Regions from separate parts of the Oceanobacillus sp. E9 genome, predicted to be linked through region 1. Evidence: riboswitches for the same ligand, from Rfam matches in the RefSeq annotation. Region 1 holds a riboswitch; each other region holds the start of a gene.

Region 1 (9,990 bases):
GCCCTCTCATTCTAGCATAAGGTGGCGCTTACTTATCGCCCGCAGTCAGCGAGTATATTTCTCGCAGTTAATAGTTCTTTTTTGATCAATTACTTTGTTGGTTCCAACCTCTTTTAGTGTTTATTTTCAAAACTTTCGTTATAATAAGAAGATAAAAGATTTTTCTAAAATGAAGGAGAGATTTGATGTCAGTTACACTCACACCAGTCTGGGATTTAGATACGATCTTCCCAGGAGGAAGCGATTCTAAGGAATATCGGGAGCATGTTCAACAGATAAGAGAAGATATAACTTTATTATCACAACAAGTTACCCACATCAATCTGTCATCTATTAATTTAGATGAATGGGCTAAACTTTTTATAAATTTGGAGAAGTTACAAAAAGAATTTCGTGAAGCATCTGCTTTTGTTAGTTGTCTAAGCGCTCAAGACGTAAAAGATGAGCAAGCCAATCTTCTTGTTGCAGAGCGCAGTGATTTATTGGCAGAGATGGAAGGATTAATCACATTAATTGATCAAAAAGTAGCTGGAGTTCCAGAGAAAGAATGGGAAGAATTAATAAGCACACCTGAATTAAAAGAATTAGACTTTGTGTTAAGAGAAAAAAGAGACAAAGCACAGAAACAATTATCGAAAGAAGTGGAAATGTTAAAAAATGACCTTTCCGTTGATGGATATCATGCATGGAATCAAATGTATGGAACTATTGTTGGGAAGATGAACGTTGAACTTGAGGAAGATGGAGAAATAAAAGCGTACTCCGTTGGACAGGCTGCAAATAAAGCAAATCATCCAGATCGTAAAAACAGAAAGTATGTATTCGATCAAATGTCTAAAGCGTGGAAAAAAGACGCAGATTTAATCAGCCAAACATTAAATCATCTGGCAGGATTTCGACTACAAACCTATAAGCATTATGGATGGGATAACGTTTTAAAAGAACCATTAGAAAAAAATCGTATGAAGCAAGAAACTCTTGATGCGATGTGGGGCGCAATAGAAAGAAATAAACATCATTTTGTAAAGTACTTAGACAGGAAAGCTGAATTATTAGAACTGGATAAATTAAGTGTTTATGATATTGGTGCTCCAATTGGAAAAAAAGAAGAAAAGAAAAGTTATTCAGATGGTGCAGCATTTATCGTTAATCATTTTGCGAAATTTAGTCCTAAAATGGCAGACTTTGCTCAAATGGCTTTTGAAAAAAATTGGATAGAAGCAGAAGATCGACCAGGAAAACGTCCTGGTGGATTTTGTACAAGCTTTCCAAACAGTGAACAAACAAGAATTTTTATGACTTATTCTGGAACGTCTTCTAATATCGCGACGTTGGCTCATGAACTCGGACATGCTTATCACCAACATGTAATGAATGATGTTAATGGATTGAATCAAAGATATGCAATGAATGTAGCTGAAACTGCTTCTACTTTTGCGGAAATGATTGTTGCAGATGCATCTGTACAATCTGCGGCAACAAAGGAAGAAAAGCGATCCCAACTCGAAGTGAAAATTCAGCGTAGTATTGCATTTTTTATGAATATACATGCCCGATTTTTGTTTGAGACGCGTTTTTATGAAGAAAGAAAAAAAGGAATGGTATCGGTAGACCGCTTAAATCAATTGATGGTAGAAGCACAGAAAGAAGCGTACTGCGATAGATTGGATGAATATGATCCAAACTTCTGGGCTTCAAAAATGCATTTTCATATAACTGGAGTACCTTTTTATAATTTCCCGTATACATTTGGGTACTTATTTAGTCTCGGAATCTATAAACATGCCCAAGAAAAAGGTGGAAGTTTTGAAGATGATTATATAGCTTTACTGAGGGATACCGGAAGAATGTCTGTAGAAGAATTAGCACAAAAACATTTACATGTTGATTTAACTAAAGATGGATTTTGGGAAGAGGCAATCTCCTTATGTGTGGAAGATGTTGAGACATTTCTTCAATTATAAACTATTGTATAAATAACCAGTTTAACGTACAATAAAATATAGCAAAAAAGTAAATAGAAAAGCCTGCAAGGGGAGCCATATGGCTGAGAGTGGACAATGATTGTTCTGACCCTTTGAACCTGATAGTTAATACTAGCGTAGGGATTGTAGTCTTTTTGATGGTTAGTAGTAATGTGTGAGCGGAGCAAAGGCTGTATAATGCAGTCCCATCAAGAAGCTTCCCTTTGGCATTACTTTTTTGTTGTGTGAAAAAACGGTTTCTGACCTTAAAGGGGAGAGTAGATAATGACAAAAATAAAGACATTATTTTTAGTCGAGGTTGCTGTATTTACGGCGCTTGCACTTTTACTAGATTTAATTCCGTTACAAATAAAATTATGGCCACAAGGCGGCTCTATTGATTTTGCGATGATTCCAATATTCATTGTTGCGTTTCGGTGGGGACTAAAAGGTGGCTTATTATCAGGATTTCTATGGGGAATGTTACAAATTGCTGTAGGGACTGCATATGTAATGGTGCCATTACAAGGATTCATAGATTACGCAATCGCATTTACAGTTATTGGTTTAGCAGGAGTTGTAGCAAAAGCAGTACAAAAAAATGTTCGAGAAAATAAGATCAAATCATACTTATTTTTAATTACTCTAGGGGTATTTATCGGTTCATTTGCACGTTTTATTGCACATTATATTGCAGGGATTGTATTCTTTGGATCTGCAGTAGAAGGACAACCAGCGTGGTTATATTCTCTTCTGTATAATGGCTCGTATATGTTACCTTCTTTTATACTGAGTGCTTTAGCTGTATTCTTTTTATTCCATAAACAACCAAAAACATTACTTCAATCAAAGTAGGCAATTTGCTCACACAAACAAAGTCTGAGGACCAAAAGTTCTCAGGCTTTTATTATTAAGTGAAAGATAGTTACAGTAGCGAAAACACTTCTCTTTGCATAGGCTATAGTACATTCAAAGAGAGGAAGAATGTAGGATGACATTAACTCTAGCGCATTTCATTTATGGGTTGTTTACACTCGTAATTATCATCACAATGATTTTTCGAAAAGGGATTGTACTGCCGACCTTATTAGGAACTTTCATATTATCATGGGTATTTAATGGCAGTATTGTTTCAGGATTTACAGCCATCTTTCATGCTAATCTAGTTGCAGCACAAGAGTTATTCAGTATATTCTTGATTATTACGTTTATGCTTGCCTTATTACATTCATTAAAAGACCTCGGAGCAGATGTGCGAATGATACAGCCAATACAAAGAGTAATGGTAAATGGGCACGTATCATTTTTTGTATTAATAGGGGTAACCTATGTAATTTCATTATTCTTTTGGCCGACTCCAGCGGTACCGTTAATTTGTGCATTATTGGTACCTGCTGCAATTAGTGCGGGGTTACCGGCAATGGTAGCTGCAGTTGCAATTGCAATTGCCGGTCAAGGCATGGCATTATCATCTGATTATATCGTCCAAGTTGCTCCAAACCTATCGGCAACTGCAGCAAATATAGATACAAGTATCGTTGCAGATCGTTCACTTATCCTCTCATTAGTTGCTGGTGGAGTTGCAATCGTAATTGCATACACACTCTATCGCAAACATATTCGTTCAAAAAATGATCCGGAAAATGAAAGAGAATTAGAACAGCTGCAGCAATCGGAGCATTCTGTACACCATCCTAAAACGAAACAGTTACAAACATGGAGTAAACTATTTGCAGTTATTGTACCAATTGCTTTGTTGGCTGTAGTCGTGTATATGATGTATGGTAAGTTTATTGCGAATACAGAATTAGTAGGTGGTGATGGAGCTGCATTTGTTGGTGGAGTTGCAGTAATATTGTTATTGCTCTCAACAGTAGCGTTTGGAAAACAAAACGCACTAGACTATGTAGGAAGTCATATTACTAATGGTTTTGTATTTGCTTTTAAAGCTATGGGGCCAGTTATACCTATCGCTGGCTTTTTCTTTCTTGGTAGTCCCGAGTTCTCAGGCAAAATATTAGGTGTAGAAGAAGGGCCTGCATTATTATTTGATATTGTTGCTTCCATTCAACAATATCTACCAGAAAGCTCATTTTTAGTTGCTTTCAGTGTGTTAATCATTGGAATTATTACTGGTTTAGACGGTTCTGGTTTTTCAGGATTGCCCTTAACGGGAGCATTAGCTGCTTCTCTTCAGACAAGTGGAGTAGATGCTGCTACACTAGCAAGTATTGGTCAATTAGGAGCTATATGGACGGGTGGCGGCACCATTGTTGCTTGGTCATCATTAATTGCAATAGCAGGTTTTTGTGGAGTATCTGTAATGGATTTGGTTAGAAAGAATTTCATTCCTGTAATAGTCGGATTAATTATAGCAACAATCGTAGGAGTTATCTTTCTTTAGAACTGTGATAAGACAATCAAATTACGATGCCTTTACTTGTTTCGTAGACTTCAATTTCAATAATAATTGGAGGTTACAGAACGTGTGAGGGCATTTTTTAATTGAAATTAATTAAAAATAGGTTATACAAATTTGTCGAATATGTTAGAATAATTCTAATAATATAATAAAGGAGGTGATGATAATTGATGACGAAAAGTATTCAATTTTTAAATTGTAAAAAAGATAGTACATAAAAAATAGATTCAGAGTAGTTAGGTTGTACTAAATAAAAGCGCTTACACATAAGTTGATACAAATATATTTTTAAGAGGAGGTATGCAATTGAATGCTATTGTTATTGCTCTAATCGGTATTGTTATTTTTATATTGGGTTATCGTTATTATTCTAAGTTTGTAGCGGAAAAGATTTTTCGATTAGATCCAAACTATGTCACTCCTGCACATCGTTATAAGGACGGTGTGGATTATGTTCCGACCAATAAATTTGTTCTTTGGGGACATCATTTTACCTCTGTAGCAGGTGCTGCTCCAATACTTGGGCCCGCAATTGCAATCTACTGGGGATGGTTACCTGCTTTTTTATGGGTAGTTTTAGGTACGGTGTTTGCTGCAGGAGTTCACGATTTTGGAACATTAGCATTATCTGTTAGAAATAAAGGATACTCCGTCGGTACTATCGCAGATAAGTTAATTGGTAGAAGAGGAAAGCTATTATTTTTATTTATTATATTAATATTAGTTTTGATGGTAAATGCAGTTTTTGCATGGGTAATTTCAAATTTATTTATTAGTTATCCATCTAGTGTTTTGCCAGTATTCATTCAAATCCCTTTAGCAATTTGGATTGGATACGCTGCTTATAAACGAAGTAAAAAAATGTTAATCCCTTCACTTGTTGCGCTTGCAATTATGTATTTAACAGCAATTTTAGCAAGTAGATTTGACTTTTTACAAATTGATCTTGTGCGTTTTATGGGTGGAGAAGATGGAGCTGGGTTGTTTGGATTAGGAAGTGTATCAACAGCATTTTTAATTTGGATTGTCATTTTAATGGTTTATGTTTATATTGCTTCGACATTGCCGGTATGGAAATTACTACAACCAAGAGATTTTATTAATTCGCATCAGTTGGTAGTAGGATTAGGCATTCTCTATTTAGGACTCATCTTCACAAATCCTAGTATTTCAGCACCAGCTATTAATGAGAGTCCAGATAAAAGTCTATTGCCATTACTATTTATCACCATAGCTTGTGGAGCTATCTCTGGTTTTCATGGATTAGTGTCATCAGGAACATCATCGAAACAATTAAATAAAGAAACGGATGCAAGATTTGTAGGATACTTTGGTGCTGTAGGTGAGGGAGTACTCGCTCTTGTATCTATACTTGCAGTTGGGACGTTATTTGCAAATACAGATGCATTTTCTCAAGCATACGCATCATTTTCAGACGCAAATGCGATAGGACTAGGTAATTTTGTAGAAGGTGCAGCTAATTTAGCGCAGGGTTTATGGATTCCGACTGATATAGCTACAACAATAGTTTCCATCATAGTTGTTAGCTTTGCAGCAACAACATTAGATACATCCGTACGTCTTATGCGTTATATTATTGCAGAGTTAGGTATTGAATATAATATTAAGCCATTAACAAAAACACATGTTGCTACCTCGGTTGCAGTATTATCCAGTACAGCTCTAGTATTGATTCCAGAGGGACCGAATGGATTTGGGTCTGGTGGTTATCTCATATGGCCATTGTTTGGTACTGCAAATCAACTCCTAGCAGCAATAAGTTTATTCCTTATTTCTATTTGGTTAAAACGTAGAGGAAGTAACTATCTCGTTACACTTATTCCGATGATTTTCGTTATATTTATGACCTTATTTGCGATGTTCCAACAAGTATTCTTTGAATGGTCTTGGTTTGGAACTGGATCTAATATGTTATTGTTTGTATTAGGAGCAATTATTTTTGTATTTGCAATTTGGATTGCTTTCACCGCCTTTCATGAATTAACGAAAAAACAAGATGATCCATTCGATAGAGAATAACGTTGATGATACTGTCTCAATAACTGGAACAATAAATACATGTTGTGCTGGTTTGAGGCAGTATTTTCATATTCGCTGTAGAAGAAAGGAGCGTTCATAATTGATGTTGGAAAAAATCAAGAAACTAATCTATTATTACGAGGAAGTCATTAGTTTGCCACATCGGCAAGAAGTGGCTAGAGAATTACGAAATGAAGATGATTTCTTCTTATTATTACTTTATTCTGAAATGCTTGGAATCCCGAACCCAGTTTACTACTATACGTTAGAGTTGTACCCGTATATTATCGAAGATTTTCATGATTGGCATTTGCGAATGGGAATGGATAAATCTCCATTAAGTGGTATTCGTTGTTGCTAATAGAAGAGAGGGGATTTGGGATGGAAGTATTACATAAACGGATTATTTTTGTTGGAGGTAAGGGTGGAGTAGGTAAGTCAAGTTCTGCTGCTGCAATTGCTTGGAAATTAGCAAAGGAGGGCAATAAGACATTACTTATATCAACCGACCCTGCACATAATGTGGGTGATATATTTCAAACAACAATAGGTGGGAAAATAAAAAAATTAGCTGATTCTCTTTATGGCTTAGAAATTGATCCTGAAATAGAGACCGATTTTTATATTCGATCCGTGAAGGAAAATATTCAAGGTGTGGTGCATGTCGGAATGATTGACGAGGTTAACCGACAGTTGGATACTGCAAAAGCTTCTCCTGGTGCCGACGAAGCAGCTTTATTTGATAAATTGATTTCAATCATTTTGGAGGAAGGGAATCAGTTTGATAAACTAATATTTGATACTGCTCCAACTGGACATACAATTCGCTTGTTAACTCTACCGGAATTAATGGGGATATGGATAGAGGGATTATTAAAAAAGCGTAAGAAAACAAACGATAATTATTCACAACTACTAAATGACGGAGCAGCTGTAGAAGATCCGATATACGATGTTCTACACGAAAGACAGCTTCGCTTTTCTAAAGCAAGGGAAATCTTACTTGATCAACAACAAACAGGTTTTCTATTCGTATTAAATCCTGAAAGACTTCCTATATTGGAAACCAAAAAAGCAATTGCTTTGTTAGGGCGATACCATCTTCTTGTTGATACTGTAATTATAAATAAAGTATTACCTGAAAATGTAGATGGCTCGTTTTATAAAAGAAGAAAAGAACATGAACAACAGTATATGGATTTAATCAATGAGTATTTTCAAAGCCAAAATAAAGTTACAATCCCATTATTTACCGAAGATATAACAAGTATGGAGCAATTAGAGAAAATGAATAGCTTTATGTAGAAGGGATGATTAGATGAGAGGATTAGTACACGAGCTTGATCGAGTTACAATCAAAAATATGGACGAGCCAACACCAGCTTCAAATGAAGTTATTGTTAAATTAAAGGCAGCAGGTTTAAATCGAAGAGACTTAGCAATTCCGAAACGAAGAGGCAGTAATCAAGAGGCTTTAATTCTTGGTTCTGATGGTGCTGGAGTGATAGAGTCTATCGGAGATGGAGTGCAGAACGTACAAGTTGGAGATGAAGTAATGATTAATCCGTCATTACGATGGAAAAAAAACAGTGATGCTCCCCCAGAAGAATTTGACATTTTAGGGATGCCCGATCATGGAACCATAGCTGAGAAAATAGTGATTGCCTCAGACCAAGTAGAACCAAAGCCAGCTTACTTGTCTTGGGAAGAAGCAGCCGTGTTTTCTTTGGCAGCAATTACTGGTTATCGAGCAATCTTTACGAAGGGTAAGTTACAACCCGGTGAGACTGTATTTATACCTGGTGCAGGAAGCGGAGTTGCATCATTTCTAATTCATTTTGCTAAAAATCATGGAGCTCGAGTAATTACTACATCACGTAGTAAAGATAAACAAGAAAAAGCGAAACATTTAGGGGCAGACGTTGTACTGGATACTTCGGATGATTGGGAAAAAGCTTTAAAGGAAGAAACCATAGATATGGTTATTGACAGTGTAGGGAAAGCCACTTTTCATCGTTCTTTAGCTGTATTAAAAAAAGGTGGACGGTTTGTTACATTTGGAGCAACTACGGAAGATGTAATTGAATTTGATTTACGTTCATTTTTCTATGGACAATACCAGCTAATTGGTACTACGATGGGATGTAAAGAAGAGTTAGAGGCTGCATTGGATCATTACATTAAATATGAAACGCATCCAGTTGTAGATAAGGTTTTTAATTTAGAAGAAAGCTTAGATGCTTTAGAGTATTTAAAAGCAGGAAAACAATTTGGGAAAATAGCAATACGCATCTCTTAGAACCATTATATGTAATTAACAAAGGATAATAATAAATAATCGTAAGTAATATACTGATAATCGTTTGAGGGTAAAGGCATAGGGAGCTCCGGTTCATGAGACACCGGAGGCTCACCAGCAGCCTGTTGGATAGGCGGAGTATATTTCTAAAAACGGATTGTTGAATCAAATCATTTGGGTTTATATTTTGACTAAATACTTCTGTCTTCCTCTTACTAAATAATCTTAGTATGTTTATTTTCTAATTTAAATGTGGTTCTAAAATGTTTTGCACTTTGTTCATTTTTTCACTACAAGCTTGATAGATGGATTTTGAAGTAGGATTATCTGTTGCTAAGGCAAAAAGTTCTAAATCCGCTTGTGATTTTTTTATTGTTGCTAATAGTAAAGCCGATTGATTCGGAGTAGCTACTGCAAGATGATCATCGTAAAGATCAACGTACAATTGACCTTGGTGGTCTACTTGTCCTAGGAATACATTTTCGAGTGTTATATTTTGTTTTTCTAATTCTGTATGAAGCCATTCTGGATTTAAAGCAGCATTTGCCAATGGTTCTAGCATGATATTGCCATCCATAATTACTGTTTGCGGTTCTTTATCAGGTGCTACGGTTATCCCTAAATCTTTAGCAGTTAAAGGTCGGTTTTCTTTTTTAGGAAGAATATTGAATGTACCAGAAGGCTCAAGTACAGCAAATTCTACATCGGATGCTAAAAAAACATTATTATCCCTTAGTTTTTCCATCAATTCATCGGTCGAGTATCCTTCTTTTTTTAAATTATCCTCCATAATCTTTCCATCTTGTATAAAAACAGTACTTTTTCCCTCTGTAAAATCTCTAACTCGTTTACTTTTTAACGAGAACTTTTCTATTCCAAAAGGTACAATAAACCAGATAAACATAGCAAGCAGTGCATAGTAAAAGTTAGTACTTGGATCCATTGTATGGACAGCGGCTATTCCTCCTAGCACAATACCTGTAATGGTCTCAAAAACATTTAATTGTGATATTTGTTTTGTGCCAAGCCATTTAACTAAAAGAAAAAGAATAATAATCAAAGTGAAGGAGCGAAATATTACAATTGTCCATTCTGGCATATGACATCCTCCTAAGATTTATACTGTGGTTCCTCTTTTGTCAATTTTATTACTTGATTGTTCATATCATTTTTTACTTCATATAGAAGTATATTTGCTTGTTCAATAGCGGTTTGCAGTTCATTATTTCGAGTAGTCTCATGTAGAGACTCTAGGGCACTTTCAA
Region 2 (9,990 bases), on a different contig from region 1:
TGTTCAAAGGCGGCTGGCGAGCCTCTGTTGTCTTATTTATCAGGGGCTCGCTTAAGCCATTTTTCTCAGAAGTCTACATATATTTTTACTTAAATTCTTTATCTGACCTATTTCTTTCCACCTTCGCTACTTTAGCTGGTGATGGGTCAAATTTAATGAAGAAATAGGCAATAATCGTACATAGTGCTAATACCGCAATCACAGCAAACGATACATTCACACCTAAGATATCTGGACGTGCTACGTGATTCTCTGCCATAGACTCTACAGAAGTCATAACAGAAACTAAAACCGCAGTACCAACAGAAGCTGCTGTCATACGCATCGTACCATCCATTGCCGCTCCATGAGGTATTAATTCATTAGGCAACTGATTAAGTGCAGCAGTCTGAATCGGCATCATAATTAATGCTAAGCCAAACATACGAATAGCGTACAAAATGGTTATAAAGACAAACGTCGTTTCTGTATCTATAAAAATAAATGGAACAGTAGCTAGGGTAATAATAACGACACCTGGAAGAACAATCCATTTCCCACCGTGTCGATCAAACATTCTACCAATTACTGGGGCAAGAAGTCCTGTAACTAACGCTCCTGGTAACATTGCCATTCCTGCTTGAAATGCGCTAAATTCACGCATGTTCTGCATAAATAAAGGAATTAATGTCTCTGTACCAATGAGTCCCATAAATGTTATTGAACCAATAAATACACTAAAAGGAAAAATAGCGTATTTGAACACACGGAACTCTAGCATTGGATGTGTTAGTTTTAACTGCCTGAAAATAAATAACATTAATGAAATAATTCCAATAGCTAATGTTATCAGCGTGATTGGAGCTCCCCAACCATAATTTCCTGCATTGGTCACACCGTAGAGAATTCCACCAAACCCAAACGACGATAGAATAATAGATAAGACATCGAGCTTTGTCTTTTTTACCTCTGTTACATTTTTCAAAGCAAAATAAGCTACAATCATATCAATGACAGCAATTGGAAAGATAATAAAGAACAAATATCTCCAAGAAAAATGTCCTGTTACCCACCCTGATAAAGCTGGCCCAATAGCTGGAGCAAAAGAAATAACTAAACCAATTAAACCCATTACAGAACCTCGGCGGTTAATCGGAAAAATTAGTAGGAATACCGTCGTCATAAGTGGTAGCATGACTCCTGCACCAATAGATTGAATGACTCTCCCAACTAATAACATCTCAAAAACAGGAGATAGACCTGCCACTAATGTACCGATAGCAAAGATCCCCATTGCTGACATAAATAATTGTCTCGTTGTAAACCGTTCAATTAAAAACGCACTTACTGGTATCATGATTCCATTTACAAGCATAAAAACCGTTGTTAGCCATTGCGCACTATTTGCCGTAATACCCATTTCTATAATTATAGGAGGAATTGCTGTTATCATTAACGTTTGATTTAAAATTGCAATAAAAGATCCTGCTAACAATAGTGCTACTACGGTTGGTCGATGGATTTGATTCATGATGATGCCCCCCTTTAAAAAACACAAAAATTAAAACACTTCTTATAGATTAAACGAAAACCCGTAAAGAATCTATAATAATTTTTTTAAGTTTTTTATAGATAGACTCAATTTCCCAAGACAACAGCTTGAAGAGTCCTCCGATTCTTAAGCAAACGGAGGACTCTAATATTTGGTACAAAAGGCGAATAAAACGCTGTGATTTCCATTGCAGACCATTAACATTTATATTCTGGTTCATTATTGGTTTTTTAATAAAACTTGGGAATTATATTAATCCATCATTCGTTTCTTAAAGGACAATACTGTTAATCCAGTACCCACCACTATCCACGCCCCAATAATTGCAAATGGTTGCCAGTAATTTGCAAAAGTTCCATTGGTTATACTCGCTATTTCGAATAACTGAATTGTAGGTGTATACTCTAACACTCGTAGAATAGGGTAGTCGTCTGCGAATCCAATAAACATATTAGCCATTCCAAATATAAACATCACCGGTAAAATATAGATGGAAGCTTCTAAAACGGAACGAGTAATTAACCCTAACCAAGTCCCTAGTGTAATAAAGAAAATAAGTGATAGTACAACACCTAATACTACTGGTAAAACATTAGAAGGTGAAAATCCTGAAATTAACATAGAGATATACGTAATTAATAATGTGATTACTACTGTTACAGCACTTTTCCCTGCTAGTATCTCAGTAATTGTAGCAGGAGAAAGCATTAAACCACGAAGTGTATTCTTTTCCTTTTCTTCCGCAATGATTGCACATTGAAGGAATGCACCTACCATCGATAAAGAAATGCTAATGATAAATATATGAATCTCTAATGGAACAACATCCATCCTTCCGTATATAAGTGCAAATACAAGTGGTAAGATAATCGTTGAAGAGACATATAAATTACGATATAAGTCCTTTAAATCTTTTTGAAAAATTGCCATAAAACGTTTTACAGAAAAAGTCATACTAGTTCCCTCCCAGTTACTTCTACAAAAATATCCCCTAATGTTGGTTCTTTTGTGCGGATAGTTTCTACACGATCTTCTGAAATATATCGTTGAATGTCATTAGCAACGGAAGGTTCTAATGGTAATTCCAATTCTCTCCCATCCCTTAATTCTAGTAACACTTTCTCTTCACGATATTGCTTCTTCAAATTTTTAGGGCTATCCAATAACTGCACAGAACCTTTATTCAAAAACGCTACACGATGACATAAATGATCTGCTTCTTCCATATCATGTGTTGTTAAAAATACTGTTGTACCTTGCTTATTCAATTCCTTTAATCCTTCATGAATGTGCTTAGAGTTCACTGGATCTAATGCTGAGGTTGGCTCATCCAAAAATAATATTTCAGGTTTATGGAGTAATGCTCTTGCTAAGAGTACACGTTGTGTCATACCTTTTGATAACTTGGCTACTTGTTGCTTTGTTTCATTTTGTAACCGTACCATCTCTAATACTTCATTAATACGGTTCTCTTGTACATCATATAACTGCGCGTACGTTTTTAGATTATCATAGATAGTGAGACGGTTATATAAGCCGCTATTATCTGTAACAACTCCAAATCGTTTACGTTGAGCTGGCGATTTTAATTGTTGAACTGGAATCCCAAATACTTTTGCTATTCCAGAAGTATGTGTTAATTGTCCAGTTAATATTTTTATTGTTGTTGTTTTTCCTGAACCACTCGGACCTAAAAATCCAAATGTTTCCCCTTTTTCGACTTGAAAATTCACATCGTTTAGTGCCTGCTTATTTTGATAAACTTTTTCTAAATGACTTACTTCAATGACTGAAGTCATGTTATTACCTCCTGAAAATCTAATTTTCATTTGCATCTTCAGAATACTGTTATATCAAGGTCTTCGCACTAAATTTCCGATGAATGGAGTAAATAATCGGTTAAACGGAGCTTAATCGACCCCTAAAATTTGCTTTAAATCAACCATCTTTGTTTTCGATAATGGTACTTGAGTTTTTTCTTTATCCTGTAAAACAAGACTGTAACTATTTCTCGTCCATGTAATTACTTCACGTACTTTTTGCAAATTTACAATATAAGATCGATGACATCGAAAGAATCCCTGATGTTCTAATTTTTCTTCTAATTGGCGAAGTGTAAACGCTGTTCGAAAGGATGACCCCTTCATGTGTACTACCGCTTGACCCTCATCGCTTTCAATATAATCAATCTCCGGAGGATCAAGTAGTACTATCTTGTCATTAACTTTCGATGGTATTTTATTTAGCTGAAAAGAAAAATCTTGCTTATCTAATCCTTCTTCTGAAGCCTTGTCTACCTCCTCTTGCTTTTCATCATTTTCTTCTGTTTTTATTTCAACCGTTTGTAACCCATCCTCATTAAGTCGATATACACTTTCTGCTAATGTAATTGCGCTTTCCATATTAGATGTCAATATTAATACACCTTTATTATTCTTCTGAAGATGTTTTAAAACATGAACCAATACTCGTTTCGTCTCTAGGTCAACATTTAAATCTGGCTCCTCAAAAAGAATAATACTTGTATCTTGAATAATTATTTTCCCATAATGAACTCGCCTTTGTTCAGACTCTGTTAATTTGCTAATTCGTTTATCCTTCACTTCATACAATTGTAGCTTTTCAATCAATTCTTGATGGTTGACATTCGTTTGATATAATTTTTCAATAAATCGAAAATACTCTTTTATATTCATCCGTTCGTAAAGGGAGTTACTCAATAATTGAAGCCCTAATGCTTGAAAATATTCCACTTTATCTTCTAATTTATTTCCATTTAATTCGATACTACCGTTAATGATTTTTTTATCTCCAACAATCATTTTGATTAACATTTGACGGACATTTAAAGAGGAATGAATAGCAACAACTTCCCCTTTTTGAATTGTTAAATTAAACGTCGAAAACAATATGTGGTCCCCATGTCGATATTCTATTTCTTTCAATTGAAGCATCTATCTCAATCTCCTTTGAATCCCAATTTTATGTACACAGATGACAGAATTTATTTATTTTGTTACAGTTAATATGAAGTAAATAAATACGAAAAGCAACTACTAGGGGTGCCCAATGAGATGTGTGGGCTGAGAGGAAAGCACCTACTTTCCGACTCTTATGGACCTGATCTGGTTAATACCAGCGTAGGGAAGTAGTCAATAATTTTGATGATTACATTCTCAGTATACCAAAACCAGGTCCCTTATTCGGACTTGGTTTTTTGTTTTTGAAAGGAGAGATAAAGTGAAAAACACCCGTGTATTAACATTGATGGCAGTACTTGTTGCCATTGGAACGATTGGTTCACAGTTATTATGGTTCCCTGCTGGTGTCGCAAGAGCGTATCCTGTACAACATGCAGTAAATGTTATGTCAGCAGTGTTACTTGGTCCAGGACCTGCTGTTGGAGTTGCTTTAATGATCGGTTTACTTCGAAATCTCTTAGGTTTAGGAACATTACTAGCTTTTCCAGGAGGTATGGTAGGCGCATTTTTTGCAGGGGTACTTTATCAAAAATGGCGGCATCATCGTTTAGCAGTTACAGGAGAAATACTTGGAACCGGGATTATTGGTTCTTTTCTTGCTGTTCCTTTTGCTAACTTTTTAATGGGATCGAGTGTTGGTGCGCTTGCATTTCTACCAGCATTCATCATTAGTAGTGTTTCAGGAGCGTCCATAGGTTGGTTTATTTTATCTCGAGTTCATAAAGTGAAACCAGAACTCTCACACACTCAGAGGAGAGATTACTCATGAAATTCTCAGAAGAACTAAAATTAGAAAACGAAGATATTTTTACACTTATAAAAAATCACCCGTTTGTAGAAGGGATAGGAAAGGGAATACTATCCGTAGATGCAGTTCGTCACTATGTTCAAGCGGATTATGCTTATTTAAATGGATTTATGAAAACTATCGGCTCAGCTATTGGTAATGCAAATCATCGTAACGACATCGCTTACTTTAGTGCTCTAATGCAGTTTTCATTACATGACGAAATCCAAGCCCATCTGTGTTTCTGTGAGTATATTAATGTAAACTACGAAGACTTACAAGGACAGCCATTACCTCCAACAGGAGATCATTATGTTAAACATATGATGTATCATGCCCAAACAGGAACTACAGGTGAAGCAATTAGTGCGCTTTTGCCATGCCCTTGGACGTATTATGAGATCGGAAAATATCTAAATGAAACGTGGCAAGTATCGGATAATCACCCATTTCAAATATGGATTCAATGTTATGCAAATACCAAACAAGATGTTGAGGAAATGTGTGAACGACTTGATGAACATGCGAGACATGCTTCAGAAAAAGAAAAAGCAAGTATGAAAATTGCTTTCCGAAAGAGTTGTCAATTAGAATACTTATTTTGGGAAATGGCTATGTCTACTGAGGAGTGGCCGTCATTGAAGGAGGATATAAATAATGAATAATGTATCATGTGCATTAACGATTGCCGGCACAGACCCTAGTGGTGGAGCTGGAATACAAGCAGATTTAAAAACATTTCAAGAACTTCAAACATACGGCATGTCTGTCATTACTTCCGTAGTAGCTCAAAATACTACTGGTGTAACTTCCGTCCATCATATGCCAATCAATATGATTGAAGATCAACTTGAAGTTATAATAAAGGATATGCCTATTCATGCCCTTAAAACGGGAATGATTGCCAATAAACAAATGATGGAAATAATCTCCAAAAAAATTGAGAAAATGGATGCACCTTATGTTATGGACCCAGTTATGGTTGCAACAAGCGGTGACTCGCTAATAGATACAGAGGCCCGATCATTTTTAAGAGAATATTTGCTCCCCCAAACCGCACTAGTGACTCCTAATATTCCAGAAGCAGAATTTATTACTGGTCATTCTATTGAAACATTAGAAGACATGAAAGATGCGGCAAAACATATCGTTGATCATTTCAATGCGGATGCCGCATTAATAAAAGGGGGCCATATGAAAGCAGAGGCAGTAGACTTTCTATATGATGGATCTGCGATTCATACATTTTCAGCTAAACGAATTAATACAAAAAACACTCACGGTACGGGTTGCACTTATTCTGCTGCTATAACTAGTTATCTCGCTAAGGGGTACTCCATGGTAGAGGCAGTTCAGAAATCAAAAGACTTTGTTACTGCTGCAATATCCAAATCGTTTGAGCTCGGTTATGGGAATGGACCGACAAATCACTGGGCAATTCGGGAAAGATAAAGGAGAAAATAAGGAGAGGGAGATATATGCAAGTCGATATTATTAAACAAGTTCGTGATACTAAACCACTTGTGCATCACCTAACCAATCAAGTAGTAATGAACTTCTCAGCTAATGGGTTACTTTCATTCGGCGGTTCGCCAATAATGGCAAAAGCGATAGAAGAAGCAGAACAAATTGCCGCAATTTCAAATGCCGTTTTAATTAACATCGGTACGTTAACTTCCATTGAATTGGAATCTATGATAGCTGCTGGAAAAACAGCAAATGAACATAATATTCCTGTATTATTAGACCCTGTCGGAGTTGCTGCCACTTCTTTTAGACGAAAAGCTATTGATAAAATTTTAGAGGAAGTTCGTCCCACTGTGATAAAAGGAAATGGTGGTGAACTAGCAAGTCTAGTTGATATCACACTCGAAGCAAAGGGAGTTGACTCCGTTGGTGACGGTAATTTAGATGAAATCGCGCAAAAAGTAAGTCGAAAATATAACACTGCCGTTATTGTTACCGGAGAAACAGATGTTATTTATGTGGATAATCATTTGATTCATAATGGTACAGGACATCATTACCTATCAACCATAACCGGTTCTGGTTGTTTATTAGGTTCGATTATTGCAGCATGTTTAACCACAAAAGCACCATTGAAAGACCAATTAATTACAGCGGTTTCGTTCTATGGACTTTCAGCTTCGTATGCAGCTAATCAAGAAAGTGTTCGTGGTCCAGGCAGTTTTTTACCTGTATTCATTGATTCTCTTTCAAAAATGCCACAAGACCTTACGAAAGGAGAATAAATGCTTATGAAATTCCAAAAAAATATGCTTCGGAAGTATTTTATTATGGGAAGTCAAAATTGCCATAGAGACCCACGAGAGATTTTACAAGAGGCAGCAGCTGCGGGAATTACTGCTTTTCAATTCCGTGAGAAAGGTAAGCATTCTTTAAAAGGCGCTGCAAAAGTTGAACTTGCAAAAGATTTAAAAGCTATTTGCCATGATTTTCAGATCCCTTTCATTATTAATGACGATGTTGATTTAGCAAAACAATTGGATGCAGATGGTATTCATGTCGGTCAGGATGATCAACCTGTAGAATTTGTGCGGAAACAATTCCCAAATAAGATAATTGGATTGTCCATATCAACGAATAAAGAGTTGAATCATAGTCCATTAGAAATAGTCGATTACATTGGAGCTGGTCCAATATTTGCAACAAATACAAAAGAAGATGCTAAAAAAGCGGTTGGTCTTGAATGGATTCAAAATTTAAAAAAACAGCATCCTTCTCTACCAATAGTTGCAATTGGAGGAATTAATACTACAAATGCACAAGAAGTCATCCAAGCTGGAGCTGATGGTGTATCTTTTATTACAGCAATAACAGAAACAAATCATATTTTACAAGCAGTACAACGATTATAAAGTGAAGCCTACATTCAGTGGGGTTTTCGCTTTCTTCCTTTATTTTTTCTTGGATAAGCCCAATATTATAATTATGTATCCCAAATTGTGCTCTTATCCCATATGCTAATGTGATGAAACTTTGCATATGAGGAGGAAAATAATGGATTACTATAATAATCATCCATATCATCAGCAACCTCAACAAGATCAGAGACAAAATAATAACTTACCTGGTGATATGTTAAATCAGTATTTTAATCAACAGCGTGACGATTATAATCAACAGCAGTTCACTGGAACACCTTACGAAAGTTCAGAAGGATATCATGAAGTTGATGAGTCAGATGTGAATAATCCTTATGGATATTTCAATGACGATCCAAATACGCCTGGTCGAATATTCCCGGGTGGTGGATTCCCGGGGGGATTTCCTGGAGGAATTTTTGATGGATTCCCGGGTGGTGGATTCCCAGGCGGTGGCTTTCCCGGCGGTGGTGGCCAAGATGGGCAACAAGCTCCAACAGCAGCTCCTCCTAGCTTCACACCAGAGAAACCAGCATTCCAAACTTTTGCAGTAGATCCTGGTGGAATTAGACGTTGTCTTTTCCGTTTCACTTACATTTGGCCAGAAAGAGGAAGAGGTTTTTGGTACTTCCCTACGTTCGTGGGAAGAAATTCTATTGCAGGTTTCCGTTGGAGTGGATTCCGTTGGGTGTACTTTGGAATGGATTTAGGTCGAATTGAATCATTTCAATGTTATTAACAACAAAGCCTTTTTAAGGAAAAATTAGTTTATATCAAAAAGACGGCCCTTATGAGACCGTCTTTTTGATATTTATTTTTTTAATCTTTATCCACTTTTTTATTCATTTCACGCTGCCATATTAACCCTTGTTCTAATGCCATTTTCTTTGCAATTTTTGGCGCATTCCACAATGGTGGTAACAACAAGAAAGATACAGGAACTGCAGTAATAACAATAGAATTTTGTATTGATGTAATACTGTCTTCTCCAATCGTTAAAATTACAGCTGTTGTAGCACCAAAGATGATTGCCCAGAACACACGTAACCAACGTTTCGGGTTATCATGACCCGATAATGTCGCAGCGACTGTATATGACATCGTATCCGTAGTAGTAGCTACAAATATAATCGATACTAATAAAAATCCTACTCCAAATATAACTCCCATAGGTAATTGATCCGTTATTGCCATAACAGCTGCAGGCATTCCCCCCTCTGTTAAAGCATTGGAAACAGAACCTGGGTTTTCATTTTCAAAGAATATCCCCGTTCCTCCTACAACAGAGAACCAGAAATTTGTAACTAATGGTGCAACAACGGATACCGCAATAATTAGTTCACGAATTGTTCGACCCCTGGAAATACGGCTTATAAATACAATAAGCATTGGAGCATAGCCAATAAACCAACCCCAGAAAAATATCGTCCAACCAGATAACCAACCTTCATCTCCACGAAACAAATTCATTGTAAAGAAATTTTGTAAATGAGCACCTGTTCCACCGATAAAAGCATCAATAATAAATGTTGTTGGACCAATTAGAAATACAAGTAATGCTAGAAGAATCGTAAATTGTACATTCCAATTACTTAAATGATAAATTCCTCTATCTACGCCTGTCGCAGCAGATATAGCAGCAACTGTGACTAAACCAAGCACTACTAACATACTTATCACAAGTGTATTGGGTACTCCAAATAAATGATTTAATCCGTAAGAAATCTGTAACCCTAGAAATCCTAATGGGCCAAGTGTACCTGCTACTGTTGCTATAATTGAAAAGCTGTCTGCAAGTGTTCCGAC
Region 3 (9,990 bases), on a different contig from region 1:
TTTGAATAAACATATTGTATTTTTCGATGCTGAATGCCCTTTATGTAGGACAGTGAAGGCAGTACTGAAAAGTCTGGACTGGAATAACACCATTTTCTGGTACCCTGTTCAGGAATTAAGTGATTCAATAAAAGAGAGAGCCAATAACTATAAAAATATGTATGACGAAATCTATATGTATACCAAAGATAAACGAATTCTGACAGGATTTAATACCGTCCGCAAGATTCTTTCTTTACTACCAGCCACTATCCCTTTAGCTTTATTGCTTTATTTACCGTTCGCACAAAAAATTGGTGATCCTGCATACCGTTTTATTTCAACTCGCCGTTATAAATGGTTTGGAAGAGTGCCTTATAATAAGCTGTGACTGGCAAAAAAGAAAGGTAGTGACAGAACATGTAAAAAAAGATCCTGGTTATTTTATATATCTTTCTCGCTTCCACAGCCTTCTCTTTATCATCCGCTCTACAAGTTTCTTCACCTATTTTTTTCGGTCTGAAAAACGTGCTTTATGAAGCATACGGCATGGGCTCTTTGTTAGTCAACTAAACTGGCTCTAAAATAATTGTTGGGGTAAGGGGAAAATGTAATCAATAAAAAACAAGCTACCTCCTTATTGCTTTATTTACATCACTAAATAAAGCAATAAGAGGATGCATTTAGATCATAAACGTAAGATACCAGCCTTCCAATGAATTGTTTGTCTGGTAACTTACATTTTACACGAAGCTGTTATGGGTTGATTATATTAACCACAAGTTATAAGTAGTTCACTTATTATTAAAAATCCTCTATTTAAAAGGATGCTAGATTTGTTGCTTTTTCCGAAAGCCATGTTTCAAACGTATAGGACATTTCCCAGAATGCAAGCTCATATTCTTTCGCGATAATAAATTGTGTTTTGATTTTTTCCTTCTCTGTTTCTCCTGCTTGTTCAGCTAATGTATCGAGCAGGTCAATCATTTCCTGTGTGGATTCCTGGAACCAATCACTCCCATAGGTGTTCAACCAGTTTTGATAAATTTTCTCTTTTGGTTTCGCATCCCTGTAGGTCAAACCAATATCCGCATATAACCAGTAGCATGGCAGCATTGCGGCTACAATTTGAGCTAAACTTCCGGACAACGACGCACGGTACAAATGTGATGTATACGCGTAGGCAGTTGGTGCTGGTTTAAAATTCTCGATTTCCGCATCTGTAATCTGTAAAATTTCTGCATGCTCCTTATGCACCGTTAACTCTGCTTCAGCTGTCTTCTTTGCTTTTTCAGCCAGTTTAGCAGCAACATGAAAGTCATCTGAATGGGCAGCCGCAAAAGCATGCACCTTGCCGTAATGCTTCAAATAATAGATATCCTGCAGAATATAATTTTTGAATGTTTCTAGTGGCAAATCACCACTTACAATACCCTGTACAAATGGATGATTTAAACTTAACTCCCAACTCTCTTTCGTTGCCTCTCGCAATGACTCTGAAAAACGCATAGAGAATCCTCCTTAATTTTTGTTTAATAGCCTACTTCTACAACAGCATTAACAATATACATTAAATCGTTTTTATCCTGCTGATCTTCCAGAAAAATCCCACTAGTTGTTGCCATGCCTCCAGGCAAGACCTCAACAGTGACTGTGCCATAAGGAATTAATTGTTTTATTCTGTAGTGATCCAATTTTTCCTGATCCAATGGGATGCCCAGTTTTACATGTACCTTCATCTTATCTAAATCACCATCTGGTAGAATTTTCTTCATTCCTGGCATAGAATTGGTATGGATTGCATGCATTACTGCTCGTTCTGATGCAATATTCACATCTTGTCCATGTACATCTACTCCTGTCCCTGTCTCGATAAATAGAAGATTTTCCATTTGCTTTCCCTCTTTCCATAATGAAATATATCCTTATAGTTCTTGAACTTGTTTGTATTTTTCTACTTTTTCATCCGATAGAAAATACAACTCGTCGAGTAAGGCTGGAATAAATGTTCCAGGCCCCGCTGCTTTTGCCATTGCTAATTCAGCTGCAATGCCATAACTTGTTACAGCATATATACCTGCTTTATAAAAATCATCAACTACGCTTACAAAAGGTCCAACAAAAGATGAAAGTAAACATCCACTAGCCGTAATGTTTTGTAGCATTTCATGCCCGTTTTTACATAACGCAGTTCGCTCACCATCGGTCACAACGTCAACTTTTCCAGTTGAAATGACAACCGTATCATATTTTTTAGCGACTGTTTTTGCTATTTCTGGATCGTTTTCTTGAATAATGGAATCTGGCCCTTTTGCTTTTTCTAGCTTACCAGCCAACACAGCTATTTCCCCTGCATTAGCACGTATTACGGCTAGCTTTACCGTTGTAAGTATGTCATCAATGATTTCCGTCCGAAAATCTGTGCCTCCAACTGCAATGGGATCAAGAATAACAGGAACCCCATTTTCGTTTGCTGCTATTCCAGCCTTTAACATTGCTTCTCCACGTTCTTCCGTTAATGTCCCAAGATTCAGCACTACTGCGTCGGCAATTTCTCCATAGTTTTTTGCCTCTCTTGGAGTATGGGACATCGCAGGTGACGCTCCGATTGCGATTAAACCATTAGCAGCAAAATTAATCGCAACTTCATTGGTAATATTAAAAATAAACGGCTTATCTTCTTTAATTTTTGTAATAGTATCCATCAAAAAATCTCCTCTCTAAAAATTAGAATGAAGAACAAAAAAACCACCCCGAAAATGGAGTGGTTGTGTATACAGCTAAAGAATAGGTATAACTCGCCAACTCCACTTTCCTACGCTGGTATTAACCAGTTCAGGTTCAAAGGGATTAAGAAATGAATCTTATCTCAGCCAAATGGCACCCCTAGTGGATTTTTATTTATTCTACCTATATCTTATTTCATTTTTTCTTAAAAGTAAAATTATTCATATGAGTCAATTTCCGTAATTACTAAGTTTAATACAACGAATATTTTAGTGACAGTTTTATAGCAATGACTTGGCTTTGGAAGTAGTCGACTATAAAGTAATCTAGAAGAAGTAATTTGTTTTGCAATACTAGAGCTTCATTTCAACGTTTACAAGCTGTTTTTTCATAAAAACAAACGATGAAATAAAAAAATATAAAAAAATTTTAAAAAGGTATTGCTTTTTTATAGTTATATGGATATAATATTACTTGTCCTTGTTTTTAAGGATTGTCTGGTAGCGATAGCTAGAAGGTCACACCTGTTCCCATGCCGAACACAGAAGTTAAGCTTTTCAGCGCCAATGGTAGTTGGGGTTTTACCCCTGCAAGAGTAGGACGCCGCCAGGCAAGGATAATTTATCCTTAGATTGGATATAATATGTGAGTATAACACATAGAAGTGTATGACCATATTTTCCATATCATAAGTCATATCGCGGGGTGGAGCAGTCTGGTAGCTCGTTGGGCTCATAACCCAAAGGTCGCAGGTTCAAATCCTGCCCCCGCAACCAAATTATTTAATATTACTATAGTAAGATCCAGATTCACTGAAATACTGGATGCCATACATAAGTAAAAAGTTGGTCCGGTAGTTCAGTTGGTTAGAATGCCTGCCTGTCACGCAGGAGGTCGCGGGTTCGAGTCCCGTCCGGACCGCCATGAAAATTATATTAGAAGTTGTAGAACACATGGTTTTAATTGAAACCTGTGTTTTTTTAGTTTGTAGACATAATTTAGTCGTCCAATTTTTTTCTTTTTTCTTTTGTTTTTGCTATGATAGTTGGTAGTGAATACAAAGAATGGTGATTTTAAATGGATGAGTTTTCTTTTATAAATTCGATTAAGCCGAAGTTTTATCAACAGTCTTCTCTGTTAAAAGGAATTGGAGATGACGCCGCGGTTTTTCGAAGTTCGATGGATATTGTTACGGCAGTAGATACCTTTGTAGAGGATGTACATTTTTCTCGTTCTACAATGGAACCATATCATATAGGTTATCGTGCATTAGGAGCCAATATAAGTGACTTAGCAGCAATGGGAGCTTCACCTAGTTTCTATTTAGTTTCTATCGTTATACCAAAGAATTGGATTCAAGAGGAGCTGTCCCAGATATATTTAGGTATGGATGATTTAGCGTCGAAATATCATATGGATATTATTGGTGGAGACACCGTTTCAGGTAAACAATTAACAATCTCTATTACAGTAATTGGATATACCAACACAAATAAAGCTCGATGTCGTCAGCATGCTAAAGAAGGAGACATTGTTTTTGTTACGGGCACGTTAGGGGACTCTCAGGCAGGGTTTCATATCCTGACCAATGAAAACAACAGATATATTGATCAAGATTTTTATATAGGTCGACATCGAAAACCAGAACCGAGAGTGGCTTTTGCGCAAGCTCTAGAAAGTCTGGAAAGAGTATCTTTAAATGATGTTAGTGATGGGATTGCTAATGAGGCAAGTGAAATTGCAGAAGCCTCTAATGTGTCTATAGTTCTAAGTGAAAATGACATACCAGTTTCACGTTCTTTTAATCAATTTACGTATGAGCAACAGTATCAGTGGAAATTATCTGGTGGCGAAGATTTTGAACTTCTCGGCACAGTCGCTAAGTACGATTGGGATGTAGTAAAAAAAGCTGCTGAGCAGACAAACACCCAATTAACGATAATTGGTAATGTTATAGAAGAAAACAAGCATCCTGTTTATATAGAAGATAATGATGTGCGTAAAGTGCTTAAAAAAAGCGGATATACGCATTTGAAGTAGGTGAATTAAATGAAAATACAGCTTCATTCTCCCGAAGAGACTAAAACTCTCGGCCAGAGAATAGCAAAGTTGTTGCATCCTGGTGATGTTATTACGTTAGAAGGTCAGCTAGGTGCTGGTAAAACAACGTTTACGAAAGGAATTGCTTCTGGACTAGAAGTGAAGCGTCATATTACGAGTCCTACGTTTACAATCGTGAAAGAATATCGTGGGAAAATGCCTTTATATCATATGGATGTCTATCGTTTGGAGGATTCACTTGAAGATATTGGCTTTGATGAATATTTTCATGGGAATGGAGTCTCTGTAGTTGAGTGGGCAGGGTTTATTGAGCCATTCTTACCCGAGAATCGTTTAGATATATCTATTCAGTACACGGATAATGAAGATATTCGTGAAATTGATTTGTATCCTCGAGGGTCTCATTTTGAACAAGTAGTAAACGAATTACACGGTTAGGAGTTTATGTATGAATATACTTGCAATCGATACTTCCAATCAAGTATTAGGTGTGGCATTATTAAAGAATGGAGAGATAATCGCAGAACTTACAACTAATCTCACGAAGAATCATTCCGTTCGTTTAATGCCTGCTGTTGAAAGTCTTATGCATCAAGTATCTATACAACCAGAAGATCTTGATCGAATTATAGTAGCAAAAGGTCCCGGGTCATACACTGGAGTAAGAATAGGCCTATCTACTGCAAAGACGATGGCTTGGGCATTACAAATACCAGTAGTAGGTGTCTCCAGTTTAGAGGTACTCGCATATCAAGGAAAGTTCTTTAACGGAATTATATGTCCTTTCTTTGATGCGAGAAGAGGATTAGTGTTTACTGGTGGATATCAATTTAATGATAATAAAATTGAAAAAGTAATCGAAGAAGAAAATTCACTTATGACTTCCATGCTTGATAAATTAAAAAAGCAGGGCGAAAAGGTAGTATTCTTGAGTCCAGATATTCATGAATTTAAAGAATTAATTAAAGAGGAATTAGGGGAATTAGCAATTATCCCTGAATCTGTCTATCATCTTCCAAAAGCTTCGCATTTAGGTCTTGCAGGGATGAATATAGAATCGGAATCCATTCATGAGCTCGTCCCTAATTATTTACGTTTAGCGGAAGCAGAAGCAAATTGGCAAAAAAGTCAGAAGGAACATCAAGCGAATGAATAATATTACGATACGTCCAATGGAACTTACTGATATTCCTGAAGTTTTACATGTAGAAAATGCATGTTTTCAAACACCTTGGACAACGGATATTTTTTATCAAGAATTAATAGAAAATGCTCATGCGTATTATTATGTCGTTGAAATAGAGCATACAATAGTTGGTTATATTGGTTCGTGGATTGTTTTAGATGATGCGCAAATAACAAATTTTGCTATTTTACCAAGTTATCGTAGAAATAAACTAGGTGAAAAGTTATTTCGTTATGTGATGCAGCTTGCCATATCAAAAGGAGTAGAACGTCTTTCACTAGAAGTGCGTGCATCAAACATAGCAGCACAGTCCTTATATAGAAAATTTGGTTTAGTTCCTGGTGGTATTCGTAAAAGGTATTACACGGATAATCATGAGGATGCCATAGTGATGTGGGTGAATGTAAAATGAAAAAAGATACAATTATATTAGGTATAGAGACAAGTTGTGATGAGACTGCAGCCTCTGTAGTAAAAAATGGTAGAGAGATTATGTCCAATGTAGTTGCATCTCAAATCGAAAGCCATAAACGCTTCGGGGGAGTTGTGCCTGAAATTGCATCTAGACATCACGTTGAACAAATTACAATTGTGCTTGAAAAGGCAATTACTGAAGCTGGTGTTACTTGGAAAGATATAGATGCCATTGCAGTTACAGAGGGGCCTGGATTAGTGGGAGCTTTATTAGTAGGTGTGAATGCAGCGAAAGCATTAGCGTTTGCTAAAAAGAAACCATTAGTTGGGGTGCATCATATTGCTGGTCATATCTATGCAAATCGTTTAGCGCATGAATTTGAGTTTCCAATGTTAGCCCTTATTGTTTCTGGGGGACATACAGAATTAGTTCTAATGAAGGAACATGGTGATTATGAATTAATAGGGGAAACAAGAGACGATGCCGCAGGAGAAGCGTATGATAAGGTAGCTCGTATGTTGAAATTACCGTATCCCGGTGGTCCGCAAATTGATCGCTTAGCTGCTGAAGGTGAAGAGTCGATTAATTTTCCGCGTGCTTGGCTAGAAGCAGATAGTTATGATTTTAGTTTTAGTGGATTGAAGTCTGCCGTAATAAATAAAATTCATAATGCTAAGCAACGTGAGTTGACGTTGAATGCAGAAGATATTGCTGCAAGTTTTCAAGCTAGTGTTGTGGAAGTACTGACAGAAAAAACATATCGTGCAGCGAAAGAATATAACGTAAATCAAGTTATTGTAGCAGGTGGAGTAGCTGCTAATACAGGGTTAAGAAAAAGTCTAGAGAAACGTTTTTCAGACGAGGATTTTCCATTATATATTCCACCAATTCAACTATGTACAGACAATGCAGCAATGATTGCTGCTGCAGGCACCATATTGTTTGAAAAGGGTCATCGTTCCACACTCGATTTAAATGCAAATCCTTCACTTTTGCTTGATTAATCACAGGTTATTCACAAGGGTGTGGATATATTATGTAGATAAGCTACGTAATCATCTTTTAAATGTGGATGAAAAAGTGGATAACTGTTCATTTGGTTGTGGATTATGTGTATAAATTTTATTAGTTCGAGTTTTTTAGACATTTTTCGAGCTTTTTGTTGTGGATAAGTGTTGTATTAAATAAGGATATTAACAGGAAGAAATTTGGTGGAAATCCGATGAATAAAAAACAAAATTATTATTTTCAAACTGATTTAATCCTACTCTTTTTAGGATTTGTAATCATTAGTTTATTGGCTATTTATAATGCGCAGCAAATTGATCAAACTAATACAAATTTTGTCATAAGACAAATTGCTTTTTTTGGTATTGGTGTTTGTTTTGTAGCAGCGATACAATTTATCGACCTCGAACAGTTATATAGAGGTAGTATATATATCTATTTAGGTGGAGTTTTCTTATTGGGACTCTTGCTTATTAGTCCTGATGCAATTGCAAGGGAAATTAATGGAGCAAATAGTTGGTTCACCTTACCTGGGTTGTCCATTCAACCTGCCGAATTTGCGAAAATGTCGACGATTTTATTTCTAGCAGCAACGATAACTGGCCATAAAGAAAAGATAGAAGTTCAAACTATGAAAACGGATATTATGTTACTACTTAAACTGATTGTTTATACATTGATACCAGTTGGGTTAATTATGCTACAGCCTGATTTTGGTACGTCGATGGTGTATTTGTTTATTGCAGGAATGATGACTATTTTATCAGGTATTAATTGGAAGATTATTGTTTCATTAATTGTCGGTTTGATATCTATAGCAGCAGCTGCTATTCTAGCAATTATTCGATTTCCGCAATTTGCCATTGATGTTCTTGGAGTCGCACCATATCAAGTTGATCGAATTATGACTTGGTTTGATCCATCACAACAATCAGCAGATGCGACATTCCAGTTCGAACGCTCACATATGTCATTAGGTTCTGGGCAATTGTTTGGTAAAGGAATGAGTGGTTTAGAAGTACAATATCCAGAAGCGCATACAGACTTTATCTTTTCTGTAATTGGTGAAAGCTTTGGATTTATTGGAAGCGCAATTGTAATTTTTCTTTACTTTATGCTTTTATACCGTTTAGTAACTTTAGGTTTAAGCATTTATAAACATTCACCATTTGGCACATATTTCTGCTTTGGATTTTTAAGTTTGATGCTTATCCATGTGTTTCAAAATATCGGGATGACAATTGGGATCATGCCTATTACAGGAATTCCGTTACTACTTATAAGCTATGGAGGTAGTTCTGTCATGTCCACTATGTTAGGATTGGCAATAGTTTACCGAGTAGCGGTGGAACATACGATACAAAATGACTATCTATTTAAATAAAAGCTATAAAAAAACTCTCTGAATCCATCATTGTGGATAAAGAGAGTTTTTTATCTTATTAACTAGGTTGCTTATGAAACTGATCGATAAATGTTACTCCTTCTTCATAAATGGTTGCTATAACAGAATGTATTTGTTGTGAAGATATTTCAGTTACTTCGAATTGTACATTTTTATAGAGAAGGTTCGGCTTCTCATGATTGGCAGGAATATAGCCTAATTGATCGATTAAGAAATCACTTAAAGTATTAAAATTCTCTTCAGGAAAAGTGATGCCCAGTATACCTTCTAATTCGTACAATGGTGAATGAGCATGAATTCGGTATCTATTTCCAGCCAGTTGTTGGATAAAAGATGGTTTATTCAATACATAACTATCATCTTCTTGAAGGACATCAGTAACCATTTCTTTAACCATATCTTCCGTTGTAATGAGACCTTCTGTGCCACCATATTCATCTAAAACAATCGCAAGTGCAATCTGTTCTTTTTGCATATCCTTAAATGCAAGGTCTACACGTTGTGATTCTAAGATAAAGAAGGGATTATGCATGATATTTCGAAGTTGAAACTTGGTGGTATCATTATGTTTATGTAAGTAAGAAAGTACGTCTTTTACGTGAATAATTCCTACTATTTGGTCGATATCTTCTTCGAATACAGGATATCTGTTATATGGATTATTTATAATAACATCCATTACTTCCTCATAGGGTGTATCAACTTCAAGCACACAGATATCTAAACGATGAACAACGATATCCGAAATATGTTTATCATTAAATTCATAGATGTTTGTTTCAGGTTCAGCTGATGCGTGCCCTTTTGTTTTTTTAAGCGCACTTGTATTGATTACCAGCAGCCCCTTTTTCCAAGTCATAAAACATGCTATGCCTACAATTAGACTAAGTAAACCTATCAGCGCTATCGTCAAAAGCTAACGACCTCCATGGTTTTTTATTAAATTTTTATCCGGAAATATGCCATCACTTAGACAGTCCGCATATATAAAAAAAACAGGCAAGTTTAAACTTACCTGTTGATAATTATAAACGAAAATAAATATTTTTTCAATTATCTAACTCTTCCAAACTTGTCCATTGCTCTAATAAGTCATCAAGTTTTTGTTTGGACGTGTTTGTTTCTTCCGTTAGCTCTAATGCTTTTTCGTGATTTTCATACACTTCTGGTAACGTCATTTGTTCTTCTAAATGTGCAATATGCTCTTCT

Evidence for each region. Region 1 has a riboswitch for thiamine pyrophosphate ahead of thiT (energy-coupled thiamine transporter ThiT). Riboswitches for the same ligand answer to the same signal wherever they lie in the genome.
Region 2: it holds a riboswitch for thiamine pyrophosphate, as region 1 does, so the genes downstream of both, thiW (energy coupling factor transporter S component ThiW) here and thiT (energy-coupled thiamine transporter ThiT) in region 1, are expected to answer to the same signal.
Region 3: it holds a riboswitch for thiamine pyrophosphate, as region 1 does, so the genes downstream of both, thiM (hydroxyethylthiazole kinase) here and thiT (energy-coupled thiamine transporter ThiT) in region 1, are expected to answer to the same signal.

The regions. Positions count from the first base shown of each region.
Region 1 covers NZ_LSNA01000007.1:537,328-547,317, forward strand. The annotation lists gene AQ616_RS12220 (M3 family oligoendopeptidase) at 186-1,964, shown strand; TPP riboswitch at 2,023-2,126, shown strand; gene thiT (energy-coupled thiamine transporter ThiT) at 2,250-2,819, shown strand; gene AQ616_RS12230 (hypothetical protein) at 2,956-4,368, shown strand; gene AQ616_RS12235 (carbon starvation CstA family protein) at 4,693-6,426, shown strand; gene AQ616_RS12240 (cory-CC-star protein) at 6,530-6,787, shown strand; gene AQ616_RS12245 (ArsA family ATPase) at 6,808-7,731, shown strand; gene AQ616_RS12250 (zinc-binding dehydrogenase) at 7,745-8,725, shown strand; gene AQ616_RS12255 (DUF421 domain-containing protein) at 8,967-9,824, opposite strand; gene AQ616_RS12260 (DUF1657 domain-containing protein) at 9,836-9,990, opposite strand, start outside.
Region 2 covers NZ_LSNA01000008.1:166,620-176,609, forward strand. The annotation lists gene AQ616_RS14495 (DHA2 family efflux MFS transporter permease subunit) at 86-1,510, opposite strand; gene AQ616_RS14500 (ABC transporter permease subunit) at 1,784-2,485, opposite strand; gene AQ616_RS14505 (ABC transporter ATP-binding protein) at 2,482-3,330, opposite strand; gene AQ616_RS14510 (LytTR family transcriptional regulator DNA-binding domain-containing protein) at 3,442-4,485, opposite strand; TPP riboswitch at 4,580-4,695, shown strand; gene thiW (energy coupling factor transporter S component ThiW) at 4,772-5,281, shown strand; gene tenA (thiaminase II) at 5,278-5,964, shown strand; gene thiD (bifunctional hydroxymethylpyrimidine kinase/phosphomethylpyrimidine kinase) at 5,957-6,751, shown strand; gene thiM (hydroxyethylthiazole kinase) at 6,778-7,551, shown strand; gene thiE (thiamine phosphate synthase) at 7,558-8,178, shown strand; gene AQ616_RS14540 (hypothetical protein) at 8,321-8,923, shown strand; gene AQ616_RS14545 (BCCT family transporter) at 9,004-9,990, opposite strand, start outside.
Region 3 covers NZ_LSNA01000009.1:301,464-311,453, reverse strand. The annotation lists gene AQ616_RS17670 (thiol-disulfide oxidoreductase DCC family protein) at 2-370, shown strand; gene tenA (thiaminase II) at 799-1,488, opposite strand; gene AQ616_RS17660 (Lin0512 family protein) at 1,512-1,871, opposite strand; gene thiM (hydroxyethylthiazole kinase) at 1,905-2,684, opposite strand; TPP riboswitch at 2,775-2,877, opposite strand; rRNA gene rrf (5S ribosomal RNA) at 3,203-3,318, shown strand; tRNA gene AQ616_RS17645 (tRNA-Met) at 3,406-3,482, shown strand; tRNA gene AQ616_RS17640 (tRNA-Asp) at 3,554-3,630, shown strand; gene thiL (thiamine-phosphate kinase) at 3,784-4,746, shown strand; gene tsaE (tRNA (adenosine(37)-N6)-threonylcarbamoyltransferase complex ATPase subunit type 1 TsaE) at 4,756-5,205, shown strand; gene tsaB (tRNA (adenosine(37)-N6)-threonylcarbamoyltransferase complex dimerization subunit type 1 TsaB) at 5,216-5,923, shown strand; gene rimI (ribosomal protein S18-alanine N-acetyltransferase) at 5,916-6,365, shown strand; gene tsaD (tRNA (adenosine(37)-N6)-threonylcarbamoyltransferase complex transferase subunit TsaD) at 6,362-7,372, shown strand; gene AQ616_RS17610 (FtsW/RodA/SpoVE family cell cycle protein) at 7,591-8,760, shown strand; gene AQ616_RS17605 (transporter associated domain-containing protein) at 8,819-9,640, opposite strand; gene AQ616_RS17600 (ABC-F family ATP-binding cassette domain-containing protein) at 9,831-9,990, opposite strand, start outside.